3 regions of the Streptococcus sp. HMSC073D05 genome follow, and region 3 is predicted to be linked to each of the others. Evidence: predicted binding sites of a transcription regulator. Region 3 holds the regulator's gene; each other region holds the start of a gene.

Region 1 (6,906 bases), on a different contig from region 3:
TCTGTGATTGTCAATGCACTCCGGAAATTGGAGTCAGCTGGTATTATTGAAAGCCGTTCTCTTGGAATGAAGGGAACCTATCTCAAAGTGTTGATTCCAGATATCTTTGAGGAAATTAAGAAAAGAGATTACTAATGACTAAAGCCTTGATTTCAATTGACTACACTGTCGATTTCGTAGCAGATGATGGTAAACTTACGGCAGGTGCTCCTGCACAAGCCATTTCTGAGACCATTGCTCAGGTGACCCAATTGGCCTTTGACCAAGGAGCCTATGTCTTTTTTGCCATTGATGCGCATGATGTAGAGGATCCATTTCATCCTGAAAGCAAGCTCTTCCCACCTCATAATATCATTGGGACTAGCGGACGTGATTTGTACGGACCTTTGGCAGATTTTTATCGGGAGCACAAAGCGGATCCATGCGTCTTTTGGATGGACAAACGTCATTATTCTGCTTTTTCAGGAACGGACCTAGATATCCGCCTGCGGGAACGTCATGTAGATACCGTCATTTTGACTGGGGTATTGACTGATATCTGTGTCCTTCATACAGCGGTTGATGCCTACAATCTCGGCTATCAGATCGAAGTCGTGGAACCTGCAGTGGCGTCGCTCACTCCTGAAAATCACCAGTTTGCCTTGAACCATTTCAAGCATGTCTTAGGGGCAAGCTTGGTAGATAAAACTTTAAGTGAAAATAAATAAAGAGTATGGAATTAGTTGAGTGCAGTTCTCAATTAGTCTCATCTCTTTTTCTTATTTTGATGCAACATGAAAAGCTAAAATTATGATACAATAGAAGGTATTGGAAATTATCATTTCACGAAAGGAAGCAAGATGAAAATTACGCAAGAAGAGGTAACCCACGTTGCCAATCTTTCAAAATTGAAATTCTCTCCAGAAGAGACAGCTGAGTTTGCGACAACCTTATCGAAGATTGTCGACATGGTGGAATTGTTGGAAGAAGTGGACACAACAGGTGTTGCCCCAACAACGACCATGGCTGACCGCAAGACCGTATTGCGTCCGGATGTTGCTGAAAAAGGGACTGACCGTGACCGCTTGTTTAAAAATGTACCTGAAAAAGATAACTATTACATCAAGGTACCAGCTATCCTAGAAGATGGAGGAGATGCCTAATGTCATTCAACCATAAAACCATTGAAGAGTTGCACGACCTCCTTGTCTCTAAGGAAATTTCAGCAACGGAATTGACACAAGCGACGCTTGATGATATCAAGGCGCGTGAAGAAGCAGTCAATGCCTTTGTAACGGTGGCCGAAGAAGCTGCCCTTGCACAAGCTAAGGCCATTGATGAAAAAGGAATCGATGCAGACAACCTCCTGTCAGGGATTCCACTCGCTGTCAAAGACAATATCTCAACAGATGGCATCTTGACCACTGCGGCTTCAAAAATGCTCTATAACTACGAGCCAATCTTTGATGCGACAGCTGTTGCCAATGCCAAAACCAAAGATATGATTGTCATCGGGAAGACCAACATGGATGAGTTTGCCATGGGTGGATCTGGTGAAACATCTTACTATGGCGCGACTAAAAACGCTTGGGACCACAGCAAGGTGCCTGGTGGATCTTCTAGTGGTTCAGCAGCTTCTGTAGCTTCAGGGCAAGTCCGTTTGTCCCTTGGTTCAGATACCGGTGGTTCTATTCGTCAACCAGCTGCTTTTAACGGGATTGTTGGTCTCAAACCTACTTATGGAACAGTTTCACGTTTTGGTCTCATTGCCTTTGGTAGCTCACTTGACCAAATTGGTACTTTCTCACCAACGGTTAAGGAAAATGCCCAATTGCTTAATGTCATTGCCAGTGAAGATGCCAAGGATTCAACATCTGCACCTGTTCGTGTAGCAGACTTTACTTCTAAGATTGGTCAAGACATTAAAGGCATGAAGATTGCCCTTCCTAAGGAATACCTCGGTGAAGGGATTGATCCAGAAGTCAAAGAAACCATCCTCAATGCGGCTAAACACTTTGAAAAATTGGGAGCAACTGTCGAAGAAGTCAGCTTGCCTCACTCTAAATACGGGGTTGCCGTTTACTACATCATCGCTTCATCTGAAGCTTCTTCAAACTTGCAACGTTTCGACGGTATTCGCTATGGTTTCCGTGCAGAAGATGCTAAAAACTTGGATGATATCTACGTGAACACTCGTAGTCAAGGCTTTGGCGATGAGGTCAAACGCCGTATCATGCTTGGTACCTTTAGTTTGTCATCTGGTTACTACGATGCTTACTACAAGAAAGCTGGTCAAGTCCGTACCCTTATTATCCAAGACTTCGAAAAAGTCTTTGCGGATTATGACCTTATCCTTGGTCCAACAGCTCCAAGTGTAGCCTTTGATTTGGATTCGCTCAACCATGATCCGGTTGCCATGTACTTGGCTGACCTCTTGACCATTCCAGTCAACTTGGCAGGTCTTCCAGGGATTTCGATTCCTGCAGGTTTTGCGCAAGGTCTTCCAGTTGGTTTGCAGTTGATTGGTCCTAAGTATTCTGAAGAAACCATCTACCAAGCTGCAGCTGCCTTTGAAGCAACGACGGATTACCACAAGCAACAACCCCTTATTTTCGGAGGTGACAATTAATGAACTTTGAAACAGTCATCGGACTTGAAGTCCACGTTGAATTGAATACAAACTCAAAAATTTTCTCACCAACCTCTGCTCACTTTGGAAATGAGCAAAATGCCAATACCAATGTGATTGACTGGTCTTTCCCAGGGGTGCTTCCTGTCTTGAACAAGGGTGTTGTAGATGCTGGTATCAAGGCTGCTTTGGCGCTGAATATGGATATCCATCAGCACATGCACTTTGACCGTAAGAACTATTTCTATCCTGATAATCCAAAGGCTTACCAAATTTCGCAATTTGACGAGCCAATCGGATATAACGGTTGGATTGAAGTGCAATTGGAAGATGGCTCAACCAAGAAAATCGGGATTGAACGGGCCCACTTGGAAGAAGATGCTGGTAAGAACACGCACGGAACAGACGGCTTCTCTTACGTAGACCTTAACCGTCAAGGGGTTCCATTGATCGAAATCGTATCTGAAGCAGATATGCGTTCTCCAGAAGAAGCCTACGCCTATTTGACAGCTTTGAAAGAAGTCATCCAATACACAGGTATCTCTGATGTCAAGATGGAAGAAGGATCGATGCGGGTCGATGCCAACATTTCCCTTCGTCCATACGGTCAAGAGGAATTTGGTACCAAGACTGAGTTGAAGAACTTGAACTCTTTCTCAAACGTCCGTAAAGGTCTTGAATACGAAGTTGAGCGTCAAGCGAAAATCTTGCGTTCAGGTGGGGTCATTCGTCAAGAAACACGCCGTTATGATGAGGCCAACAAGAGCACGATTCTTATGCGTGTCAAAGAAGGGGCAGCGGATTACCGTTACTTCCCAGAACCAGACCTTCCCTTGTTTGAAATCTCAGATGAGTGGATCGAAGAAATGCGTACGGAGTTGCCAGAGTTTCCAAAAGACCGCCGTGCTCGCTATGTGGCAGAGCTTGGCTTGTCTGACTATGATGCCAACCAATTGACAGCGACGAAAGTCACTTCTGACTTCTTTGAAGCAGCCGTAGCCCTTGGTGGAGATGCCAAGCAAGTGTCTAACTGGCTCCAAGGTGAAGTGGCGCAATTCATGAATGCAGAAGGCAAAACACTGGAAGAAATCCAATTGACACCAGAAAACTTGGTCGAAATGATTTCCATTATCGAAGATGGAACCATTTCTTCTAAGATTGCCAAGAAAGTCTTCGTTCACTTGGCAAAAAACGGTGGCGGTGCGCGTGAATACGTCGAAAAAGCCGGATTGGTACAGATTTCAGACCCTGAAGTCTTGATTCCAATCATCCACCAAGTCTTCGCAGACAATGAAGCAGCCGTAGCCGACTTCAAGTCAGGTAAACGGAATGCGGACAAGGCCTTCACAGGTTTCCTAATGAAAGCAACCAAAGGCCAAGCCAACCCACAAGTAGCCCTCAAGTTACTTGCCCAAGAATTGGCGAAGTTGAAAGAAGATTGATAGAAAAAGAACCAGCCGAGAGGTTGGTTTTTACTATCCATAAAATTGTGTTAGAATAGGAAAGACCATTACATATCAACTAGCATTAGGAGGAGTCACATGAACAAATTTTTAAGAGTTTTATTTATCCTAGTCATTATCGCTATGTCTGGAGCGATTATCTTCCAACTATTCTTTCCATCCTATATGGGAAGTCATTCGGGATATGGTATTTCTGTCGGTTGGCAACGGGAGATTGGGATTTGGAATATGGCAGTCCTTGTGATCTTGATTGCCGTCAATCTCAAATACGATTGGTTTTATCTTCGGACGGTACTAGTGGCCTTGATCATCGGTGGGTTTGGAATTGGGACCAATCATCTTTTCAGTTATTTTCACTATCATCTGCCGGTCAATGGGATTGGTGCGCTTGAAAATTATCTCCTAGTCCTTGGTTGGATTGTTGGGTGGAGATTGGAATCTTCTCGGATCAAGAAGAAATAAAAAGGAGCAGTCAAAGGGCGGCTCTTTTTTCATCTTCAGTTTTTTCTTGACAAAGTTTGTGAAAAGGCTTACAATGGATTTGTTGAGTTTCCTGAAAAGGAAAATGCAAATCATGGAAATATAAAGGAGATTATCCTATGGCTACTATGAAAGCAGCTCGCTGGCATGCAGCAAAAGACGTTCGTATCGAAGAAGTGGAAGTACCTGAAGTACAACCACATCAAGTAAAAGTGGCAGTTAAGTTCACAGGGATCTGTGGGACGGACTTGCATGAATATTTGGATGGACCGATCTTCATCCCAACTGAAGAACATGTGTATTCCGGTCAAAAAGCACCGGTTACTTTGGGACATGAATTCTCTGGTGAAATTGTAGAAGTCGGAAGTGATGTGACTCGTGTCAAAGTTGGTGATCGTGTAACGATCGAACCAATTCTTGCAGAGCACAACTTAATTGGTGATTATAACCTCGATCCAAACTTGAACTTTGTCGGACTCGCTGCAGATGGTGGTTTTGCGAAATATTGTGTTCTTGATGGTGATCTTGTCCATGTGATTCCAGATAGCTTGAGCTATGAACAAGCCGCTCTTACAGAACCTGCTGCGGTTGCTGTGTATGCCGTTCGTCAATCAGCTTTGAAAACTGGAGATACAGCTGTTATCTTTGGTTTGGGCCCAATTGGTCTTTTGATTGTTGAAGCCCTTCGTGCAGCAGGAGCATCAAAAATCTATGCGGTTGAATTGTCTCCTGAACGCCAAGCGAAAGCAGAAGAATTGGGAGCAATCGTTGTGCGCCCAGAAGAAGGAGAAACGATCGTCGAAGCCATCCATCGTTTAACAGGTGGGGGAGCAGATGTTTCTTATGAAGTTACTGGGGTCCCAGTTGTTTTAGGCCAAGCCCTTGCAGCAGTTCATAAAGCTGGGGAATGTATGGTTGTATCTATCTGGGAACGTGAAGCTAGCATCAATCCAAATGAATTCGCTATTCAAGAAAAATCCCTCAAAGGAATTATTGCCTACCGCCACATCTTCCCTAAAGTCTTGGAATTGATGGAACAAGGCTACTTCTCTGCTGAAAAATTGGTTACTAAGAAAATCAAATTGGAAAATATCGTTGAAGAAGGATTTGTTGAATTAACACAAGATAAATCCCAAATCAAGATCTTGGTTCAACCTGAATAAGCTAATAAATTTATATGAAATAAAGTAAGGCTGAAACGTGTAGTTTCGGCCTTTTATGATACAATAAAAGTAAGGAACAGATTTGGGAGGGGACTATGTCAAAAACCATGAAAGGAACGCTCATGACCTTGATTGCAGGAATTGCTTGGGGCTTATCAGGAGCTTGCGGCCAGTACCTGATGGCTCATGGATTTACAGCAATTGGTTTGACAACGATTCGCTTAGTTTTTTCAGGAGCTGTACTACTGCTTCTTGCATATCTAGCGGACCAGGAAAAAGTAAAGGCCTTTCTAACAGACCGCTCGTCATACATCCCCTTGCTTTTATTTGCATTTTTGGGTTTGTTAATGACCCAATTGACTTATTTAGAAGCGATTGATGCGACTAATGCAGGTACTGCAACTGTTTTGCAATATCTCTGTCCTATTGGAGTTTTGGCCTATTCTTGTGTTAAGGACCGAGTAGCTCCGACAGTATCTGAAATCTTTTCGATGATCTTAGCCATCGCAGGGACCTTTCTCATTGCAACCCATGGTCAACTCAATCAATTGGCAATCACTCCTAAAGGGCTAGCTTGGGGACTTGTTTCTGCCTTTGCCTATGCCCTCTACATCATTCTGCCTATTCAGTTAATTCAAAAATGGGGTAGTATGTTGGTGATTGGTATCGGTATGCTCATTCCAGGACTTGTGATGATTCCCTTCACAGGAAGAAGACTTTTTCATGGCCAATATAGCATGGATAATCTAATGGGCTTAGTTGGCTTAGTGGTGATTGGGACCATATTTGCCTATACGGTCTTTTTGAAAGGGACAACTCTGATTGGACCGGTCAAAGGTAGCCTTCTTGCAGCTATTGAGCCTATTTCGGCTGTATTTTTTGCCTTTGCCATTATGAATGAACATTTCTTTGCCATTGATTTTATCGGAATGGCTATGATCCTCTTTGCGGTCCTCTTGATTTCCCTCAAGGATCTCATGATTCAAAAAGAAAAAGGAATCTTGTAAAACCAAAACCAATCATATTTTAGTTAAAAGGTTGAGACGAAGGTCTTGGCCTTTTTGTAATCCTCGCCCTCTGAGGGAGAGTTATCACTATATAGCGTATACATAGCTAGAAAAAGATGTTAAAATAGAACAAAACTTTTTTAAGGAGATGAGGATGAAAAAGATTTTTAAATGGACCCTATTTG
Region 2 (6,906 bases), on a different contig from region 3:
TCTGAAGTCTTTTCTCGCGATCGGAGGACATGACCTAGATAAGATTGAGGGACCGATTGAATTTACAGTGAGTCAAAGAGACGATCTCTTCCTCCCGATCCTTTCTAGTGAAAAACGTGTCGCACCGACAGATCCTGTCTACCGGGATCAAAAAGGAGTTCTGGCTTGGTTGGATGTACGCGATAGTGACCATTACAAATTTGAGGAGACTACGCAAAACGCCCTCTTTGTCATTCAAGGAAATACCGAGACATCAGTCGAGATGCGTTTAGAAGCACTGGAGCGAATCCGCAAGGACCTTGCTCTTTGCATGTCTCAGCTTCAATTTGAGAAATTTCTCGTCACAAAAAATGGAGTGGAAAAGGTCTCGTAAACAGCGAAAATCATTTTCATGAAATTTTCAATTTGACAAAGTAGACCATTTGCGGTAAGATATTGTTCGGGCACCTCATTTTGAGGTCGGAGCTCCCTAAGGATTAGGGAGCTATTTTTGTTTTTTCTGCAAAGAGGAATGGCCTCTACAACATTAGAAGAAGAGGAAAGCACATGTCAACAAAATATATTTTTGTCACGGGTGGTGTCGTATCATCCATCGGGAAAGGGATTGTCGCAGCAAGTCTTGGTCGCTTGCTCAAAAATCGTGGATTGAAAGTGACCATCCAAAAATTTGACCCTTATATCAATATCGACCCAGGGACGATGAGTCCTTACCAACACGGGGAAGTATTTGTCACAGACGATGGCGCAGAGACAGACTTGGACCTTGGACACTATGAACGCTTTATTGATATCAATCTGAATAAGTACTCAAATGTGACGACAGGGAAAATTTATAGCGAAGTCCTTCGAAAGGAACGTCGTGGAGAATACTTGGGCGCGACTGTACAGGTTATTCCTCATATCACAGATGCTTTGAAAGAAAAGATCAAACGAGCAGCGACGACGACGGATTCAGATGTCATCATCACAGAAGTCGGGGGAACAGTTGGAGACATTGAATCCCTTCCATTCCTTGAAGCTCTTCGTCAAATGAAGGCAGATGTTGGTGCTGAAAACGTTATGTACATCCACACCACTCTTCTACCTTACTTGAAGGCTGCGGGAGAAATGAAAACCAAGCCGACCCAACACTCTGTGAAAGAATTGCGTGGCCTTGGAATTCAACCAAATATGTTGGTCATCCGTACAGAAAAACCAGCGGGTCAAGGAATTAAGAACAAGTTGGCTCAATTCTGTGATGTGGCACCAGAAGCTGTCATCGAGTCACTTGATGTGGAACATTTGTACCAAATCCCATTGAACTTGCAAGCACAAAATATGGACCAAATCGTTTGTGACCATTTGAAATTGGATGTTCCTGCAGCAGATATGACAGAATGGTCTGCAATGGTCGATAAGGTCATGAACCTCAAGAAGCAGGTCAAGATTTCCTTGGTTGGAAAATACGTAGAATTGCAAGATGCCTACATTTCTGTCGTTGAGGCCTTGAAGCACTCAGGGTATGCCAATGATGCAGAGGTCAAGATTAATTGGGTCAATGCCAATGATGTGACAGCTGAAAATGTGGCAGAACTCCTTGGAGATGCGGATGGGATCATTGTCCCAGGTGGTTTTGGTCAACGGGGAACAGAAGGAAAAATTCAAGCCATCAAGTATGCGCGTGAACAGGACGTCCCAATGTTGGGTGTCTGCTTGGGTATGCAGTTAACCTGTATCGAATTTGCCCGTCACGTTTTAGGCTTGGAAGGGGCCAATTCATCCGAATTGGATCCAGAAACCAAGTATCCAATTATCGATATCATGCGGGACCAAATCGATGTGGAAGACATGGGAGGAACGCTCCGTCTCGGTCTTTACCCATCTAAACTCAAACGAGGATCAAAAGCAGCCGCTGCCTATGACAATCAAGAAGTGGTGCAACGTCGCCACCGTCACCGTTATGAGTTTAACAATGCTTTCCGTGAACAGTTCGAAGAAGCAGGATTTGTCTTCTCAGGCGTTTCACCAGACAACCGTTTGGTCGAAATCGTTGAAATCCCAGAAAACAAATTCTTTGTTGCTTGCCAATACCACCCAGAATTGTCAAGCCGTCCAAACCGCCCAGAAGGACTTTACACAGCCTTCATCACAGCGGCAGTTGAAAACCACGATAGCAAATGAGAATCAAGGCTGGGCAATAAGTGTCCAGCCTTTGGACTATAATAGTAATAACTACATGACGCAGTGGTTGATTGGCATCTTTGTTCGCTTTCCAAGCTCCAAAGATGACCTAATCAACTGTGCGGGGGTGGGAAGACGAACTCTTTTTAATTAGTCGGAGTTCTTTCCCACTCCCTTTTGTGAAAAAATGACAAACTCTGAAAAAAGTTTGAAAAAAATCTTGACAAAAAAGTCGTTGATTGATATACTAGTAAAGTACTCAATCGCGGGGATGGCGGAATTGGCAGACGCGCAGGACTAAGGATCCTGTGACCGCTTTAGGTCGTGAGGGTTCAAGTCCCTCTCTCCGCATCGGATCAAGATAGCTTCGGCTATCTTTTTTTTGTTTTCAAATTTCTTTGTGGTAGAATAGGTGTGAGATGAGGTGAGAACATGAAGAAAAAGTATCTGGTTTTGGTCGATGGCCTCTTTGCACTATTGGGAAGTGCCATTAATTTTTTCGGTCCTATCCTGATTTTAGCGATGGCGATAGGCGCATACAAGGATACTTTTAGATATTTTATTGCCTTAAACATATGGAATGTTTTCATTTTTCTAATTGCGATGGCGTCTCAGTATCTGCTCAGAGATGAAAAAAGAATCAAAAAATGGATTCTTCATCTCTTTCTGATAGCGGGCTTTATTCTCTTTCTTGCGTCAATCCCTGCTGTGGGTGAGAATATTCCCGTTCTTGAGGGAGTGCTAAACGGACTTCTTGGAAAAATATTTACCGACAGTCAGTTATTTGCTGCTTATTTCTATTCTCAATGGGTTGCAGCGGTATCCTTTGTGATTTGCGGGATTGCTTTTCTCCTTTCGTTAAAAAATTTTAAAGAGAAAGATTGAAAGGGGTTAAGCTCCTTTTTTGCTTTTTGAATAGGATGGAAGTCTTAGGAGGGAGAGGGTTCCTCCTCATTTATCGTAAGAAATCGCTTAAAGCCACAGGAAAAACTAGCAATTTCATCTAAAAAGTGATAAAATAAACAATGTAAGTGGGATTAACCCCACAAAAATTTATAGGAGGCCTATAACAAATGGCAATCGTTTCAGCAGAAAAATTTGTCCAAGCAGCTCGTGACAATGGTTATGCAGTTGGTGGATTTAACACAAACAACCTTGAGTGGACTCAAGCTATCTTGCGTGCAGCAGAAGCTAAGAAAGCTCCAGTACTTATCCAAACTTCTATGGGTGCTGCTAAATACATGGGTGGTTACAAAGTATGTAAAGCCCTTATTGAAAACCTTGTAGAATCAATGGGTATTACTGTACCAGTTGCTATTCACCTTGACCATGGTCACTACGACGATGCTCTTGAATGTATCGAAGCTGGTTACACTTCAATCATGTTTGACGGTTCACACCTTCCAGTTGAAGAAAACCTTAAATTGGCGAAAGATGTCGTTGAAAAAGCTCATGCTAAAGGTATCTCAGTAGAAGCTGAAGTTGGTACTATCGGTGGTGAAGAAGACGGTATCATCGGTGACGGTGAATTGGCACCAATCGAAGACGCTAAAGCAATGGTTGCTACAGGAATCGACTTCTTGGCTGCAGGTATCGGTAACATCCACGGTCCTTACCCAGCAAACTGGAAAGGTCTTCACCTTGACCACTTGCAAAAATTGACTGAAGCTGTTCCAGGATTCCCAATCGTATTGCACGGTGGATCAGGTATCCCTGATGATCAAATCCAAGCAGCTATCAAACTTGGTGTTGCAAAAGTTAACGTGAACACTGAATGCCAAATCGCATTTGCAAATGCTACTCGTCAATTCGTACGTGAATACGATGCAAACGAAGCAGAATACGATAAGAAGAAACTCTTCGACCCACGTAAATTCTTGAAACCAGGTTTCGAAGCAATTACAGCAGCTGTTGAAGAACGTATCGACGTATTCGGTTCAGAAGGCAAAGCTTAATTGAAAACAGGAAAGCAAGGTCCCATGTGGATCTTGTTTTTTTGTATGGGAAAAGTTGCTTCCGGGATTTAATTTTTGTACAATATGCCTATGAAAAAATTTAAACAGTTTTGCTGGATCATTTTTGTTTTTCTTATCCTTTTTCTAGGAGGCACATTTGGTTTTCACCAACTTAGTTTGCAAAAAGAAAGTAAGCTTCTGACTCCTATCGGTAAAGAGGTGACGGTCAATGGACATCGAATGAATGTCTCTGTTAAAGGAGAAGGATCTGAAACAATCGTTTTTCTTTCCGGTGCAGGTATCGCCTCTCCTATTTTAGACTTTAAGAATCTATCAGATTCCCTATCCAAAAAATACAAAGTTGTTGTCGTGGAGCGAGCAGGATATGGTTTTAGTGAAGATAGTGATCGTTCAAGAGATGTGATGGAGGTCCTTTCTGAGACCCGTCAAGCTTTGGCGCAAGCTCATGTTTCAGGTCCTTATGTGATTATTTCGCATTCTATGGCTAGTTTAGAGAGTCTTGCTTGGCAAGAGAAATATCCAAATGAAGTGAAGGCTTTGATTGGTCTGGATTGGGCCTTGCCAGCGAGTTATGAAGATTTAAAAGAACACCCAACTCTCATAACCTTAGCCTATTGGACGAGTAAGATTGGCCTGCTCCGTTATTTCCCAGAGTCTGTTTACCTGAAGAATTCTGACTTGACTAAAAGTGAGCGTCAGCAATACCGATTTTTAGCTTACAAGCAGTTGCTGTCGACGGCTATGCTCAATGAGACCCGAACTGTAAAGAAAAATGCCCAAAAGGTTAGTAAATTTACCATTGATCCCAAAATCCCTGTACTTCTCTTGGTTTCAAATGGGGAGGGAACCAGCTTTAGCCAATCAGAGTGGCAACGTTATGCAGAGAGATTTGCAAGCGACCAGTCTAATGTTCAAGTCGACTATATGGATGCGCCTCACGACCTCTATCATTATCAAAGCGATGCTATTGTTTCTCGTATTAAAGAATTTTTAGAGAATAATTGAGGGCTTAAAAATCCATTGAGACTGATGATAATAATTAAATGCTGAAGGATTAACAGTAGAATCGTTAATTTTCTCGATTAAAAAAATTCTTTTTCTTAACAATAAGCCTGCCCCTAAGGGCAGGTTTTTTGGTGTCTTAAGGAAACTATTTAACAGAATTTTTGATTAAAAGTTTCATTTTAAGAGAGAAATCTCTAATTTCATAATCTATAAGCAAACGCTTGCATTCCTTTTTTTATTAGATTATAATAGGTTGGTATAAAGCCTTCTGTAATAATATTGAGTAAGTGTAGAAAGTAAGGATTTAGAATATTTGTAGTCAAAAATACAATGTTGCTTCTTACGATAGGGAGATAGATATGGCAATGATAGAAGTGCAACATCTTCGGAAAAATTTTGTGAAGACAGTTAAGGAGCCGGGGTTAAAGGGAGCCTTGCGCTCCTTTATTCATCCTGAAAAGCAGACCTTTGAAGCGGTCAAGGATTTAACTTTTGAAGTTCCAAAAGGGCAGATTTTAGGATTTATCGGGGCAAATGGTGCTGGGAAGTCAACCACCATCAAAATGCTGACAGGAATTTTGAAGCCCACATCTGGCTTTTGTCGGATTAACGGCAAGATTCCGCAGGATAATCGCCAAGATTATGTCAAGGATATTGGAGTCGTTTTCGGACAACGCACCCAGTTATGGTGGGATTTGGCTCTGCAAGAGACCTACACGGTTTTGAAAGAGATCTATGATGTACCGGACTCGCTTTTCCATAAGCGCATGGACTTTTTGAATGAAGTTTTGGATTTGAAGGAATTTATCAAGGATCCTGTGCGGACTCTTTCACTAGGTCAACGGATGCGGGCGGATATTGCGGCTTCCTTGCTTCACAATCCCAAAGTTCTCTTTTTAGATGAACCGACTATTGGTTTGGATGTGTCGGTCAAGGACAACATTCGTCGGGCCATTACCCAGATTAATCAGGAGGAAGAGACAACTATTCTCTTGACTACTCATGATTTGAGTGATATTGAGCAACTCTGTGATCGGATTTTTATGATTGATAAGGGGCAAGAGATTTTTGATGGAACGGTTAGCCAGCTCAAGGAGACATTTGGAAAGATGAAGACTCTCTCCTTTGACCTGACGCCAGGTCAAAATCATCTAGTCTCTCATTATGAGGGTTTGCCTGATATGTCCATTGATAGACAAGGAAATACTCTCAATATTGAATTCGATAGTTCCCGCTACCAGTCGGCCGATATTATCAAGCAAACCTTATCTGATTTTGAGGTCCGTGATTTGAAGATGGTAGATACGGATATTGAAGATATTATCCGTCGCTTCTATCGAAAGGAGCTCTAAGATGGTCAAATTGTGGAGACGTTATAAACCCTTTATCAATGCAGGGATTCAGGAGTTGATTAGCTATCGAGTCAACTTTATTCTTTATCGGATTGGCGATGTCATGGGTGCTTTTGTGGCTTTTTATCTATGGAAGGCTGTCTTTGATTCCTCCCAGGAGCCTTTGATTCAGGGCTTCAGTATGGCGGATATCACCCTCTACATCATCATGAGTTTTGTGACTAATCTTCTGACTAGGTCGGATTCTTCCTTTATGATTGGTGATGAGGTCAAGGATGGTTCCATTATCATGCGCTTGTTGCGACCAGTGCATTTTGCGGCTTCTTACCTCTTTACGGAGCTTGGTTCCAAGTGGTTGATTTTTATCTCTGTTGGACTGCCATTTTTAAGTGTCATTGTTTTGATGAAAATCT
Region 3 (6,906 bases):
GTGAATCGATTCAAACCATTATCAATGTGGAGCAAGATCGCAGTGATGAGTCTTATCTCTTCTTTACGACGCGACAAGGTGTAGTCAAGCGCACTAACGTAGCAGAATTTTCAAATATCCGTCAGAACGGTCTGAAAGCTCTGAACCTACGGGACGAGGATGAATTGATCAATGTCTTCCTTACAGATGGCAATACTGACGTCATTATCGGTACCAAATATGGATATTCAGTCCGCTTTAATGAGGCAGTAGTTCGGAATATGGGACGTTCTGCTACAGGTGTACGTGGTGTGAATCTCCGTGATGGAGACAAGGTTGTTGGGGCAAGTGTTATTACCGACCAGGACGAAGTATTGGTCATTACTGAAAAAGGGTATGGTAAGCGGACGATAGCTGGCGAATACCCAACCAAGGGCCGTGGTGGTAAAGGAATCAAAACAGCCAATATTACAGAGAAAAATGGTCCCTTAGCTGGTCTTTTAACCGTTAAAGGGGATGAAGATCTGATGATCATTACCGATACCGGAGTTATGATCCGGACAGGTGTGGCTGACATTTCTCAAACGGGTCGTTCGACTCAGGGTGTGAAAGTCATGAGACTGGATCAGGATGCGAAAATTGTGACCTTTACAACTGTCCAGCCTGATGAAAAAGATGAAGAAGTAGTGGAAGAAAACGAATAGATAAGGGGACAGCATGTCACGCAAAAGAAAAAAGAAAAAGAGTTTACGCAATACTCTTATCAACATCGTTGCAACACTTTTGATTATTCTCTCGCTTCTCTTGATTTTCAATGCTCCGATCCGAAACATGATTATGGTTTGGCATACCAACCAATATCAGGTTAGCAAGGTCGATAAAAAAACCATTGATAAGAATAAAGAAGTGAAGACGAGCTTTGATTTCCAACATGTCCAGTCACTTTCGACGGAAGCTGTCATCAATGCCCAATGGCAAGCTCAAAAACTACCAGTAATTGGGGGAATTTCGATTCCTGAATTAAACATGAACCTTCCGATCTTTAAGGGGCTTGAAAATGTAGCCCTCTACTACGGAGCAGGGACCATGAAGGAAAACCAAGTCATGGGACAAGGCAATTATTCTCTTGCTAGTCACCACGTATTTGGCCTAACTGGAGCAAATGCCATGTTATTCTCACCATTAGAGAAAGCCAAGGCGGGTATGAAGATCTACATCACGGATAAAGAAAAAATCTATACTTATGTCATCTCGTCTGTTGAGACAGTGACTCCGGACCGTGTAGATGTTATTCAAGATCGTGAAGGCGTTAATGAGATCACCTTGGTGACCTGTGAGGATGCTGCAGCGACTTACCGTACGATTGTAAAAGGAAATTTGGAAACCTCTGTTGACTATGACAAGGCTCCAAAAGACATCCTGGATTCATTCAGCAAGTCTTATAATCAAATGCAACTTTAAGAAAATAAAGCCCGAGACAGAAATGTCTGGGCTTTTTCTATGTAGGAAGCTAGGAGAAATTCTTGTAAAATTGTAAGAGATTGGTAATATAATGTAAGGAACTTGTCATAATATTAAGGGAAAATCAGTATATAATAAAGGGGAAAGAGTATGATAAGGAGGTAGAATAGTGACAAAAGAGCGAATTTATCATCTCTTGCATCATTTCTATAATCTCTTAGTAAACGATTTTCCACGAAATGGTTTAATTACGAAAGGAATCTATGAAGTAGAGCAGGTCTACCAAGCTTTAGAGGCCATTCCTCAGAGCCAGGAGTACTTGATTCGCTGTGAAATTCAACAGTTTTTAAAAGAGCTTGAACAAGTTCAAACAGGTTACCAGATCCGCTTTAATAAAGATGAAGTCTTAGTGTTAGATGATTTGAAGGAAGAAATCGCCTGTAAATAATGCAAGGTCGTCGTTTTCTCTATTTATTACGAATTAATAAGTGAGGAGGAAATTATGTACGACATATCATTTATTGAACCATCTTTGCTTCCTAGAGAACGTTTGGTTTCTGAAGGGGTAGATAAGCTGAGTCATCAAGAATTGCTATCCATTCTCTTACGGACAGGTAATAAGAAAAAAAGCGTTTATGAGATTGCACAAGGTCTTTTGAGTTCGGTTAATAGTTTAAAGGAGTTAAGTCAATTAACCCTAGAGGAGCTACAGGAAATCTCAGGTATTGGCCGGGTGAAGGCCATCGAACTTCAGGCTGTGATTGAGTTTGGACGAAGGATTCATAAAGACGAATTGATGAGTTCTGAACAGATCATGAGCAGCCAGAAATTGGCCCATAAAATTCAACAGGAAATCGGCCATAAGAAACAGGAGCACCTGGTTGCCCTCTATTTAAATACGCAGAATGAAATTATTCATCAGCAGACCATTTTTATTGGAACCGTGAATCGAAGTATTGCGGAGCCACGTGAAATCCTGCATTATGCACTGAAGCACATGGCAACCTCTATCATCTTGGCTCACAATCATCCATCTGGTGCCGTATTTCCCAGTAAAAATGATGATGAAGTAACGCAACGAGTTTTAGAGGCCTGTGAAGTGATGGGTTTAACCCTATTGGATCACTTGATTGTATCTGAAGAAAACTATTATAGTTACCGTGAAGAGACAGATTATTTGGTATAAAAAAGAGAGTGGGACAGAAATCAGTAATTCGTTAGAATTCGATTTCTTTGTCCCGCCTCCGCACAGTTGAGTAGGGCTGTAAAAGCTGATGAAATCAGCGTAGTAGAGCCCACTCAACCACTGCATCTTGCTCGATAATCCAAGACAATTGAGAGGCTAGGACTTTTGTCCCAGCCTCTTTTCTTGTTAATGTATAAATCTTTATTCTTCGTTTTTTCGCATGAAATAAAGGAGTGTTTGCAATTCACTGGTGAGATCGACATATTGGACGACGACGTCTTTAGGAACTGTCAGATGGACCGGAGAAAAGCTTAGAATTCCTTTGACACCGGCATCTACTAAAAGACTAGCCACTTCCTGCGCTTTAATACTTGGGACAGTTAAAATTGCTGTTTGAATGCCTTCTTTTTTGAGATTCTCTTTGATCGTAGAAATCCCATAAATGGGGATCCCATCCTTACTTTTGGTATTAATCAGTTCATGATCATCTACATCAAAAGCCATGACAATTTTCATCTTATTGCGTTCATGGAAGCGATAGTTGAGGAGCGCACTTCCCATATTTCCGATCCCCACAATAGCGACATTGGTAATAGCATTATCATTTAAGAGATCCGCAAAGAAGTTCATCAGTTTTTTTACGTCATAACCAAATCCCCGTCTTCCTAATTCACCAAAATAAGAAAAATCTCGGCGAACGGTAGCAGAGTCAATCCCAATTGCATCAGCAATTTGCTTGGAATTGGCGCGCTCTATTTTTTCAGAGTTAAAGCGTTTAAAAATGCGGTAGTAGAGCGATAAGCGTTTTGCTGTTGCGCGTGGAATTGGAGTATTTTTATCATGTTTCACAATATCACAACCTTTCCCTCTTATTGTATAGGAAGATTGTGAAAAAATCAACTATCTAAAGCGGTTTTTAAAAAATATTTTTGTCTAAAGAAAAAGCTGATGGCGATGGAGAGTTCCATCAGCATCAGCTTAGTTTTCAGCTTGTTCTACCTTTTTCAAAAAAGCATAAAGTCCATCGACTCGTCCTGTATAGGGGAGCTTTTCCCCCTTGTATTCAATGGATACGATTGAGTAAGAGTCAGGCAAGGTTACACAGCCTGAAAAAGCTAGGATACAGGCTGCAAGGTCAGGATAAGTAGTCGTTCGTTCTACTTGGTAAGCATCGATATAAGTTAGGGTTACCATATTAGGCCTCTGTTTTGTTGAAAATTTCTCTTTCGACAAGACTATCCATTAAGAAATAGAATTTTTGTTGGATAATGTCATTTTCTGGATTTTTAAAGATATTAACCAGGCGAAGTCCAGACTTGTCTGTAATATTGATCTTAAAACCTGTCAAATCTTTATTGAAAATAATTTTAAGTAGGAAGCCTTCGCCGCTATTTGGAACGGCTTCGAGCAAACGATTTAACTCGTAATTTCCAACTTTGGTAACAGCGAATGTATTGTCACGTAAGGTATATTTTTTAACATTTGGGTGTAGACTATAGGTATATTTGCAGTCTTTCAATGAAACACTTGTTTCAAAAGCCATATTGTTCTCCTATGATAAAATTTCTTTAAGTTTTGAGAGGAAGTCTTGAATCTCCTCTACGGTATTGAGTTCTGAAAAACTAATTCGAAGGGATTCTTTTAGGCGTGAGCTATCTTTTCCATAGAGCGCCTCAAGGACATGGCTGGGTTGAACTGTACCAGCGGTACAAGCAGAACCTGTAGAGACAGAAATTCCAGCAAGATCGAGTCGCATCAGTAAAACGTCATTTTGGACACCTGGAAAGCCAAGATTCCAAACAAATGGAAGATGATCTTCATTCGCATTAACGTAGTAGTCGTAGGCTGCTAAACCATTGACTAGTTCTTGGCCGAGTTTTTGAACCTGGTTGAAATTTTCTTCTTGATGAAGTGTAGCTTGCTGAAGCGCGGTTGCCATCCCGACAATAGAAATGAGATTTTCCGTGCTGGCTCTCATCTTACTTTCCTGATCCCCACCGTGTAAGAGATTATCAAAATCTGGGACGGCTGCATAAAGGAAGCCGACTCCCTTTGGTCCGTGGAATTTGTGGGCAGAAGCACTGAGAAAATCAATTCCCAACTCTTCGGGATAGACAGGGACCTTTCCAATTGCCTGGACAGCATCAACATGAAAGGCAGCTGGAAGATCTTTTAAGAGTTCTCCGATTTCTTTAATCGGTAGAAGATCGCCTGTCTCGTTATTGGCAAACATGGTAGAGACAAGAATGGTATCCGGTCTAAGCGCCGCCTTGATATCACGAGCCTGAATGCGTCCATCTCTTGGTTGGACGATCGTCACTTCAAATCCGAAACGTTCTACAAGATATTCGATGGGTTCTAGAACCGCATGGTGTTCCAAAGCGGTCGTAATGATGTGTTTGCCATCTGCTTGGTGTTTCAAGCAGTAGCCTTTTATAACGGTATTATTACTTTCTGATCCACCTGAAGTGAAGAAAATACGATTTGGAAGAGTATGGAGAGACTGAGCAATCTGCTCGCGAGATTCTCGGAGGAGTTTACTAGCCATCCGTCCATGAGCATGAAGGCTCGATGGATTTCCAAAAGTGGTCTTCATAGTTGCAGACATTTTATCAATGACTTCAGGTAGAAGGGGAGTGGTTGCGGCATTATCAAAATATATCACATTAAGACCTTATTTCTTGTGGTAGGCAAATAGAGGACTAACAGGTTTTCTTTCTTGAATACGAACAATAGCTTCAGCGATCAGTTCGCTAGCTGTCAGATAGTTGATATTTTTAGGTGTTGGTCCGTTTGGAGCAACAGAATCGGTTACTAAGATTTCTTTGATCGGAGCTTGGTCTAATAACTCGACAGCACCTTTTACAAATAAACCATGACTTGATACAGCATAAATTTCAGTAGCTCCTTCGCGTTCAACGATTTTCGCAGCTTCTGAGAATGTCTTACCAGTATTGAGGATATCGTCAATCAAGATCGCTTTCTTATCTTTGACATCCCCGATAATATAGCCATAATCACGGTTCGCATCATCTTGCTCGTAATCAATGATGGCAATCGGTGCATCAAGATATTCTGCTAAACTACGAGCGCGTTTGACACCAGAGTTTTTAGGGCTGACGACTACGACGTCAGGTCCTGTTAGACCTTTATTAATGTAATGTTCTGCAAAAAGCGGAATGGTAAAGAGGTTATCCACGGCAATATCGAAGAAACCTTGGACTTGCACTGCATGGAGATCCAGAGTGACGACACGATCCACCCCAGCTTTGACCAACATATTTGCGACAAGCTTAGCAGTAATTGGTTCGCGAGGAGCAGCAGTCCGGTCTTGGCGAGCATAACCGAAGTAAGGCATGACCACATTGACAGTATTTGCGCTGGCCCGTTGGCAAGCATCCACCATAATTAAGAGTTCCATCAAGTGATTGTTGACAGGGAAACTGGTTGATTGAATGATATAAATATCATATCCACGAACACTTTCCTCAATATTGACTTGGATTTCACCATCTGAGAATTGACGGGATGAAATTTTCCCAAGTGGAACCCCAGCATGATCCGCGATTTTTTGCGCAATCTCTGGATTTGAATTGAGAGAGAAGAGCTTCATATTTTTTTTATCTGACATGTGATTCCAACCTCATTTAGATTTTTGATCTTAGCACTATTTTAGCAAAAATTTGCGATAATTTCAGCTATTTTACAATCTTTCCGCCAATCTTGCGATTTTATTTTTTGCAGCTTTGTAGACGATTCCATGCTCTTTGATGAACTGATGGAAATTTTCTTCCTGCTCAGCGGTTTCGACCTCGATTTCTAATTCATAATCTTCAGTGTCTAGATAGAGACTGTGGTCTAGTGCCACCAATCCTGCAGCTGTTTCTTTTTCGAATCGTTCTGTTGTAAGGCTTCCCCAGACAGCGAGTTGCTCAACAGAGATTTCTTTAGAGATTAAGAGGTTTTTGATTTCTCCGTCAGGAAACTGTTGGTGTTGAAGGATCGCCTCGGTTTCTTCTGGGCTGAGGTTTTGATTGTACTCGAAATGGCCAACTGCTTCAGGGACCTTGAGAGTCAACTCAGCTTGATCTGTGAAAGTACGCACCCGCAAGGCCATTTTTTCCTTACGGATGAGCTGGTCGGGGGTATCGATATAGTGATTGGTTTGGACAACCAATTCTGTATCATCAAAAAGTGGAAGGAGGGATTGGTACTCCTCCTTGTCTAGCAAGGTTTTGTATTCAATTTCTAAATGGTTCATTTTGTAGTCCTTTGCTTTT

Evidence for each region. Region 3 encodes Rex, which represses fermentation and respiration genes when NADH is low (regulators of the CRP and FNR family bind a similar motif). Its sites were predicted from a motif close to TTGTGAANTANTTCACAA; they were not measured.
Region 1: the regulator Rex is predicted to act here: its motif matches at 4,590-4,607, upstream of HMPREF2832_RS00390 (2,3-butanediol dehydrogenase).
Region 2: the regulator Rex is predicted to act here: its motif matches at 3,169-3,186, upstream of HMPREF2832_RS02450 (class II fructose-bisphosphate aldolase).

What each region holds. Positions count from the first base shown of each region.
Region 1 covers NZ_KV807481.1:16,791-23,696, reverse strand. Annotated here, with positions in the region: gene codY (GTP-sensing pleiotropic transcriptional regulator CodY) at 1-135, shown strand, start outside; gene HMPREF2832_RS00415 (cysteine hydrolase family protein) at 135-707, shown strand; gene gatC (Asp-tRNA(Asn)/Glu-tRNA(Gln) amidotransferase subunit GatC) at 840-1,142, shown strand; gene gatA (Asp-tRNA(Asn)/Glu-tRNA(Gln) amidotransferase subunit GatA) at 1,142-2,608, shown strand; gene gatB (Asp-tRNA(Asn)/Glu-tRNA(Gln) amidotransferase subunit GatB) at 2,608-4,050, shown strand; gene HMPREF2832_RS00395 (hypothetical protein) at 4,150-4,533, shown strand; gene HMPREF2832_RS00390 (2,3-butanediol dehydrogenase) at 4,671-5,714, shown strand; gene HMPREF2832_RS00385 (DMT family transporter) at 5,810-6,721, shown strand; gene HMPREF2832_RS00380 (DUF4352 domain-containing protein) at 6,876-6,906, shown strand, end outside.
Region 2 covers NZ_KV807483.1:263,434-270,339, forward strand. Annotated here, with positions in the region: gene HMPREF2832_RS02430 (B3/B4 domain-containing protein) at 1-373, shown strand, start outside; gene HMPREF2832_RS02435 (CTP synthase) at 547-2,160, shown strand; tRNA gene HMPREF2832_RS02440 (tRNA-Leu) at 2,426-2,511, shown strand; gene HMPREF2832_RS02445 (hypothetical protein) at 2,593-3,045, shown strand; gene HMPREF2832_RS02450 (class II fructose-bisphosphate aldolase) at 3,234-4,115, shown strand; gene HMPREF2832_RS02455 (alpha/beta hydrolase) at 4,200-5,141, shown strand; gene HMPREF2832_RS02460 (ABC transporter ATP-binding protein) at 5,501-6,493, shown strand; gene HMPREF2832_RS02465 (ABC transporter permease) at 6,495-6,906, shown strand, end outside.
Region 3 covers NZ_KV807489.1:84,306-91,211, reverse strand. Annotated here, with positions in the region: gene gyrA (DNA gyrase subunit A) at 1-683, shown strand, start outside; gene HMPREF2832_RS03810 (class A sortase) at 697-1,440, shown strand; gene HMPREF2832_RS03805 (hypothetical protein) at 1,610-1,888, shown strand; gene radC (RadC family protein) at 1,943-2,626, shown strand; gene HMPREF2832_RS03795 (redox-sensing transcriptional repressor Rex) at 2,828-3,475, opposite strand; gene HMPREF2832_RS03790 (DUF4649 family protein) at 3,605-3,820, opposite strand; gene HMPREF2832_RS03785 (DUF1831 domain-containing protein) at 3,822-4,169, opposite strand; gene HMPREF2832_RS03780 (cysteine desulfurase family protein) at 4,179-5,291, opposite strand; gene HMPREF2832_RS03775 (ribose-phosphate diphosphokinase) at 5,301-6,257, opposite strand; gene HMPREF2832_RS03770 (CYTH domain-containing protein) at 6,330-6,887, opposite strand.